Regions from separate parts of the Oryzihumus sp. genome, predicted to be linked through region 1. Evidence: riboswitches for the same ligand, from Rfam matches in the RefSeq annotation. Region 1 holds a riboswitch; each other region holds the start of a gene.

Region 1 (2,256 bases):
TCCACGAGCAGGTGCGCACAGAACTTGCCGTCCCGCACGCCGATCCCGTGCTCGGCCGACAGCGACGCCGACACCAGTGAGCTGTCGACGCCGTCCACCGTGAAGGTCACCACCCCCACCCGGTCGTGCTCCTCACCGAACACCGACCACGTGGTCACGCCCTCGATGACGGCGAGCCCGGACTGCAGGCGCTGCGCCAGGGCCGACTCGTGGGCCTCGATCGCGTCACGGTGGGCCTCGACCGTGGCACACGCGGCGGCCAGGGCGATCGCGCCGATGACGTTGGGGCTGCCCGCCTCGTGCCGGGCCGCCCCCTGGCTCCACTGCACCTCACGCTCGCTGACCCGTGCCGTCGCCCCACCGCCGCGCAGGTAGGGCGCCGCCGCGTCGAGCCAGTCGGCCCGGCCGACCAGGACGCCCGCACCGAAGGGGGCGTAGAGCTTGTGCCCGGAGAACGCCACGTAGTCCACGTCAAGCGCGTCCAGGTCGATGCGCCGGTGCGGGGCGAGCTGCGCGGCGTCCAGGGCCACGCGCGCGGCATACCGGCGGGCGACCTCGGTGACCCGCTCCACGGGCCACAGCTCACCGGTGACGTTGGATGCTCCGGTGACCACGACCAGCCGTGGTCCGTCGCTGGACCGGGCGTGCTCGGCCAGCGCCTCCTCGAGCAGCACCAGGGCGTCCGCCACGCTGCCGGGCACGGGCAGGCGCACGGTTCGCCGCTCGTCCCAGGGCAGCAGCGCCGCGTGGTGCTCGGACTCGAAGACGAACGTCGTGGTGCGCCGGGGCAGCGCCCGTGCCAGGAGGTTGAGCGAGTCGGTGGTGTTGCGGGTGAAGACGACCAGGTCCTCCTCGCGCGCCCCGACGAAGGAGGCCACCTGCTCGCGGGCCTGCTCGTACCACGCGCTGGTCACCTTCGAGGCGTAGCCGTTGCCGCGGTGCACCGAGGAGTAGGTGCGCAGCGCGGCATCGACCGCGGCCTGGACGGACTCCAGTGCCGGGGTGCTCGCCGCGTGGTCGAAGTTGGCGTAGTCCACGACCGTCCGGTGCAGCGTGGGCACGCCCAGGTCGGCGGCCACGGTGCGCGGCAGCGGCGTCAGGAGGTCCTGCGGCAGCGCGGGAACGGGGCGCAGGTGGTCCCGCGGGGCGGGGGCGGGCGCCTGGTGGTGGGTCCGGCTGATGGTGGCGATCGACAACGAAGCTCACTCCTCGGTGGTCCGGTGGACCATCGAGGCCTTCGGGCTCGCCGGTCCGCGCTTGCCGGCACCGCGGGCGCGGGCCGACCGGGTCGTCACCCGGAGCACCCCGCCGCGACAGGAGGGTTGCCGGCCAGCAAGCCGGGGCTTGACGCTGGCACTCATGACCTGGGCTCGACCGTAGCGGCGCCGGCGCGGGCCTGCCCACCTTTCGGGAGTGATGTCCCGGGATGTGAGACCTGGCGACCGGGGCGGCAGCCGGGAGCAGCCCCGGTGACGGGCGCCCGCCACGCGACGCGCCGGAGGCCGGGGCGCGTGTGACGCGTGATGTCGTCGGGGCGATCGCGTAGCCTGCGAAGGTGGCGACCCGGACGACCTCCTCCTCGCGCTCGAGCTCCTCGGGACGCGGCGGCGCCGCGCGCCCGGCGGCGCGGACGCCTGCGGCCAATCGCAAGCCCGCCGCCCGCAAGCCTGCTGCCCGCAAGCCGGCGCCGCGCAAGCCCGCGCCCCGGGCGGCCACCCTGCCCTGGCCGGTGCGCGCCGTGCGTGGTGCGTGGATGGGCGTGGCCCACCTGGCCGGCGGCACGGTCCGCAAGGTCGGCCACAGCGCGCGTGAGCTCGAGCCGGAGCACCGTCGCGACGGCGTCGGCTTCGCGCTCATCGCCCTGGCCATCATCGTGGCCGCGCGCGAGTGGTGGGCGCTGCGCGGTCCGGTCGGCGACGTGGTCCACGCCGTGGTGGCCGGCACCTTCGGCCGGGTCGGCCTGGCCGTCCCGATCGTCCTGATCCTGCTGGGGCTGCGCCTGCTGCGCGCCCCCGACGAGGCCTCCTCGACCAACCGCATCGGCATCGGCCTGACGGCCCTGGCCTTCTCCGCTGCCGGCCTGGTGCACATCTCCGCCGGGGTGCCGAGCCCGTCCGACGGGGCGCCCTCGATGCGCGAGGCCGGCGGCATCATCGGCTTCCTCGCCTCGAGCCCGGTCGTCGCGGGCGTCACCGTCTACGGCGCGGTGCCGATCCTGTTGCTGCTGGGGGCCTTCGGGCTGCTGGTGACCACCGC
Region 2 (2,256 bases), on a different contig from region 1:
CGACCTCGTCGCGGCCCTGGAGGAACGCCGCGACCTTGCGGGTGTTCTCCAGGTGCCGGTCCAGGCGCAGGCTGAGCGTCTCGACGCCCTGGGCGATGAGGAAGGCGTTGAACGGCGAGATCGCCGACCCGAGGTCGCGCAGCAGCTGCACCCGCGCCTTGAGGATGAACGCCAGGTTGGCCCCGAGCGGGCTGCCGACGCCGAGGTCCCGGGCGAAGACGAGCCCGTGGTAGCTCTCCTCCGGGGTGTTGTAGTTGGGGAACTTCTCCGGATCGCGGCCGTAGTCGAACGTGCCGCCGTCGACGATGACGCCCGCGATCGCCGTGCCGTGGCCGCCGAGGTACTTCGTGGCCGAGTGCACGACCACGTCGGCGCCCCACTCCAGCGGGCGGATCAGGTAGGGCGTGGCGATCGTGTTGTCCACCACCAGCGGCACCCCGGCCTCGTGGGCGACGCGCGCGACCGCCTCGATGTCGAGCACCTCGGACTTGGGGTTCGAGATGGTCTCGGCGAAGAACAGCTTGGTGTTGGGGCGGACCGCGGCCTTCCACGACTCGATGTCGTTGGGATCGGCCACGAAGGTCACCTCGAGCCCGAACTTGGGCAGCGTGTGCTTGAGCAGGTTGAAGGTGCCGCCGTAGAGCGAGGGGCTGGCCACGACGTGGTCGCCGGCCTCGGCGATGTTCAGGATCGCCAGCGTCTCGGCGGCCTGGCCCGAGGCGACCAGCAGCGCGCCGACGCCACCCTCGAGCGAGGCGATCCGCTGCTCCACCGCGTCCTGGGTGGGGTTCATGATCCGCGTGTAGATGTTGCCGAACTCCTTGAGCGCGAACAGGTTCGCCGCGTGGTCGGTGTCGCGGAACACGTAGGAGGTGGTCTGGTAGATGGGCAGTGCCCGCGCGCCGGTCGCCTCGTCGGGGACCTGGCCGGCGTGGACCTGCCGCGTCTCGAAGGACCAGTTCGGGGTGGTGTCAGTCATCGGGTTCCCTTGCCTCTCAGCACTTCTCACGTATGACGAGTGGTCGCGAGAGGTGCGGGGCGCACCTCACGCGAGGTGCGGGGATACCACCAAGGGTGTCTCCGCGCTTGCGTTGCGCCGTCCTGTGGCGCACCGCCTGGTCCTCACCCGGGGCACCCCACCGCGGTGGAGGGTTGCCGGTCAGCGAGCCGGGGCTTGGCGCTGACACTCATGACCTGTGACCGACATTAGGCCGCGCTCCCGGCCGCTGGAACGGCCGTCTCTCATGGCGGACGCCGGCGCTCCGCTCAGATGCCGAGCGCCGAGAGCGTGACGAACGAGTATCCGGCTGCCCGCAGCTGGCTGATGACTCGGGGCAGGGCGTCCGCGTCGAGGGTGGTGTGGTCGTCGGGGTTGGACCCGACGTGCATGAGCACGATCTCGCCGGGGGTGCGCGCGGCCAGGACCCGGGCCACGACGGTGTCGGCGCTCTGGCCGCCGGAGGTGCCCTTCCATCCGAGGGTGTCGATGGTCCAGCCGACGGCGACGTAGCCCATGCCGTTGACCAGGGACAGCGTGTGCGCGGTGTACTCCCCGAACGGGAAGCGGAACAGCGGCCTGGGGCTGCGCCCGGTCACCGCGGTGATCGCCGCGGCGCCGTCGCTCACCTCGGTCCGCACCGCGGCGTCGGACAGGGTGCTCAGGTGCGGGTGGTTGTCGGTGTGGTTGCCGATCCGCCCGTAGGTCGCCATCTGGCGGGACAACGCGGGGAAGGCGCGGACGAAGTCGCCGGTGAGGCAGAAGCTGGCCGGCACGTGCTGGGCCTTGAGCGTGGCCAGGATCGCGGGGACGCCGTCACCGTTGGCGCCGGCGTCGAAAGTCAGCGCGACGACCTTCGACGTCGTGGGGACGCGCGAGACCACGGTGCCGAGCAGGTGGGCCGGCAGCCCGGGGTTCGCCGGCCGAGGCGAGGTGGTCGGCGGCCGCGGGGTGGTGCGCGTCGGTGCCGGAGCCGTCGGAAGCGGAGTGCTGGTCGGCCGGGTCGTGACGCTCGCGCGGGTCGACGGGCTGGGTGCACTCGTCCGGGTGGACGTCGGCGTGGGGCGGCCCGTGGTGCTCGTCGCCGGCCCGGAGGTGGCCGGCCGGCCGGACGTGGTCGGCATACCGGCGGTGGAGGACGGACGCGCTGCCCCGGTCCCCGGGGAGCCGCCACAGGCTGCGGTCACCGCGAGCACGGACACGGTGAGGGCCAGCGTCGCGACCTGCCGTGGGCTGCGCATCGGCGACCACCTCTCCCC
Region 3 (2,256 bases), on a different contig from region 1:
GTGTTGCCGACCCACCTGAGCCGGATCGTGGGGAAGTAGCCGAGCTCGGCGGCGAGCTCGGGCAGGGTGACGTTGTTGGCCGAGCCCTGGTAGCGCAGGGTCACCGGCCCCTTCGCCGAGCCGGCCGCCTCGGTGGAGGGCAGGGAGCACGCCGTGAGGGCAGCGGCGCCGCCCAGGGTCAGGACGAGGAGCCGGGTCGTGGTCCGCGCGCGCATCAGGCCACCGCCTCGCGGCGCTCGGGGCGGGCGCCGAGGAGGGTGCGTCCGGCGAGGGTGTCGAGGAAGACCGCAGTCACCTCGCGCAGCGGCCGCGCCGCCGACTCCTCGAGCAGCACCTCGCCGCTCTCGAAGAGGGTGACCTCGCCGGCCAGGACGAACCAGCCCGGGCTGATGCTGCTGGGGCCGAGACTGGCGAGCACCGGTCGCAGGGCGTAGTCGACGGCGAGGACGTGTGCGGGCGTGCCGCCGGTGGCCACGGGAAGGACGACCTTGCCGCGCAGCGCGAACTGCGGAAGCAGGTCCAGGAAGGTCTTGAGCAGCCCGCCGTAGGCCGCCTTGTAGACCGGGGTCGAGACGACGACCGCATCGGCTGCCTCGAGGCTGCCCACCGCTGCGGCGATGTCCGGGTCGTCGGCGTCGCCGCGCAGCAGCGGCCCGGCGGGAAGGTCCCGCAGGACGATCGGGGCGACGAGGTGCCCCGCTTGTTGCAGCTGCCGGGAGATCTCGGAGAGCACCCCGTCGGTGCGGGAGGCGGTGGAGGGACTGCTGGAGATGGTGGCTATGACAGCCATGAGGGGTCCTTTCATGGGCAGGGGGCATCGCCGGCCGTGCGACTTGGCCCGCGGAGGGCCGGCCGGCGCAGAGCCGTTGCTGGGGAAGGGTTCTCGCTGGTGCGAGAGGAGGAGGACTGCTCTGGTCAGCGGCGACAGAGCGCGCTGGAGACCCGGAGGAGGTCGACGTGCCGACGCCGGGCCGGGTAGAGCGAGGGTGGCCCGCTGCTCCCAGATCCCTTGGCCCTCATGGGTTTCCGTCCTCGATGGAGGCATCGAGCCTCGCGCTTGCTCCGGTCGGTCGACCGGAGCCAGGTCTTCACCCGGAGCACCCCACCGCGAATGAGAGGGTTGCCGTCCAGCAAGCCGGGGCTGTGCGCTGGAGCTCGTGACCTGCCCCGAAACTAGCCGTTCAGGGATCGCCTATCAAATGAGTAGGAATTGTCTCTCGCATGCTGGGATGCCGGCACGGGGACGACCCGCTCGGGGCCGATGGCACGGCGAGGACCCGCATGCGGTTCGCGCGGGCACTACCCCAGCTGGTCGCGACGGCGGGTCAGGTAGGCGATCTCGGCGGTGTTGCCCGTGAGCCCGATGGCCGCGTCGTACGCCGCGCGGGACTCCTGGCTGCGGCCCAACCGGCGCAACAGGTCGGCGCGGGTCGCATGGAAGGCGTGGTAGCCGGCCAGCGTGTCCGCGAGACGGTCGACGGCCGCCAGTGCCACTTCCGGGCCGTCGAGCTCAGCGACCGCGACGGCCCGGTTGAGGGCGACGATGGGTGACGGGTCGAGGCGGACGAGCTGGTCGTAGAGGGCGACGACCTGCGACCAGTCGGTGTCGCGCACGTCGCGGGCAGAGGTGTGCACGGCGTTGATCGCGGCGAGGACCTGGTAGCGGCCCGGGGGCCTCCCCATGGCCAGACGCTCGCGCACCAGCTGGTGCCCCTCGGCGACCAGCGCCGCGTCCCAGACACCTCGGTCCTGCTCGGCGAGGCTGACCAGCTCGCCGCTCGACGAGACGCGGGCGGTGCGGCGGGCCTCGGTGAGGAGCATCAACGCCAGAAGCCCGGCCACCTCACCGTCCTCCGGCAGGAGTGCACGGACCAGGCGCGTCAGCCGGATCGCCTCGGCGGTCAGGTCGTGACGCACGGGGTCGGTGTCGGGGCCGCTCGCCAGGTAGCCCTCGTTGAAGACGAGGAAGAGGACGGCGAGGACGCCGGAGACGCGTGCCGGGAGGTCCTCCGCGGACGGCACGCGATACGGGATGCGGGCGGCCTTGATCTTGGCCTTGGCCCGGGTGATCCGCTGGGCCATGGTCGTCTCCTGCACCAGGAACGCGCGGGCGATCTCGGGCATGGTCAGACCGCCGACCATGCGCAGCGTCAGCGCCACGCGGGTCTCCATCGCGAGCGCCGGGTGGCAGCAGGTGAAGATCAGCCGCAGCCGCTCGTCGTCGACGGCGCCGAGAGGCTCGGGCGGGTCGTCATC

Evidence for each region. A riboswitch is a leader RNA that binds a small molecule or an ion and turns the genes downstream of it on or off. The one in region 1 is predicted to bind S-adenosylmethionine.
Region 2: linked by a shared signal. The riboswitch ahead of ACXVGS_RS16785 (bifunctional o-acetylhomoserine/o-acetylserine sulfhydrylase) and the one ahead of ACXVGS_RS10165 (aminotransferase class V-fold PLP-dependent enzyme) in region 1 are both predicted to bind S-adenosylmethionine.
Region 3: linked by a shared signal. The riboswitch ahead of ssuE (NADPH-dependent FMN reductase) and the one ahead of ACXVGS_RS10165 (aminotransferase class V-fold PLP-dependent enzyme) in region 1 are both predicted to bind S-adenosylmethionine.

The regions. Positions count from the first base shown of each region.
Region 1 covers NZ_JBTCWL010000032.1:19,472-21,727, forward strand. The annotation lists gene ACXVGS_RS10165 (aminotransferase class V-fold PLP-dependent enzyme) at 1-1,196, opposite strand, end outside; SAM riboswitch class IV at 1,249-1,365, opposite strand; gene ACXVGS_RS10170 (DNA translocase FtsK) at 1,556-2,256, shown strand, end outside.
Region 2 covers NZ_JBTCWL010000082.1:8,913-11,168, forward strand. The annotation lists gene ACXVGS_RS16785 (bifunctional o-acetylhomoserine/o-acetylserine sulfhydrylase) at 1-979, opposite strand, end outside; SAM riboswitch class IV at 1,078-1,195, opposite strand; gene ACXVGS_RS16790 (polysaccharide deacetylase family protein) at 1,267-2,238, opposite strand.
Region 3 covers NZ_JBTCWL010000021.1:32,023-34,278, forward strand. The annotation lists gene ACXVGS_RS07525 (ABC transporter substrate-binding protein) at 1-215, opposite strand, end outside; gene ssuE (NADPH-dependent FMN reductase) at 215-790, opposite strand; SAM riboswitch class IV at 1,049-1,163, opposite strand; gene ACXVGS_RS07535 (RNA polymerase sigma factor) at 1,300-2,256, opposite strand, start outside.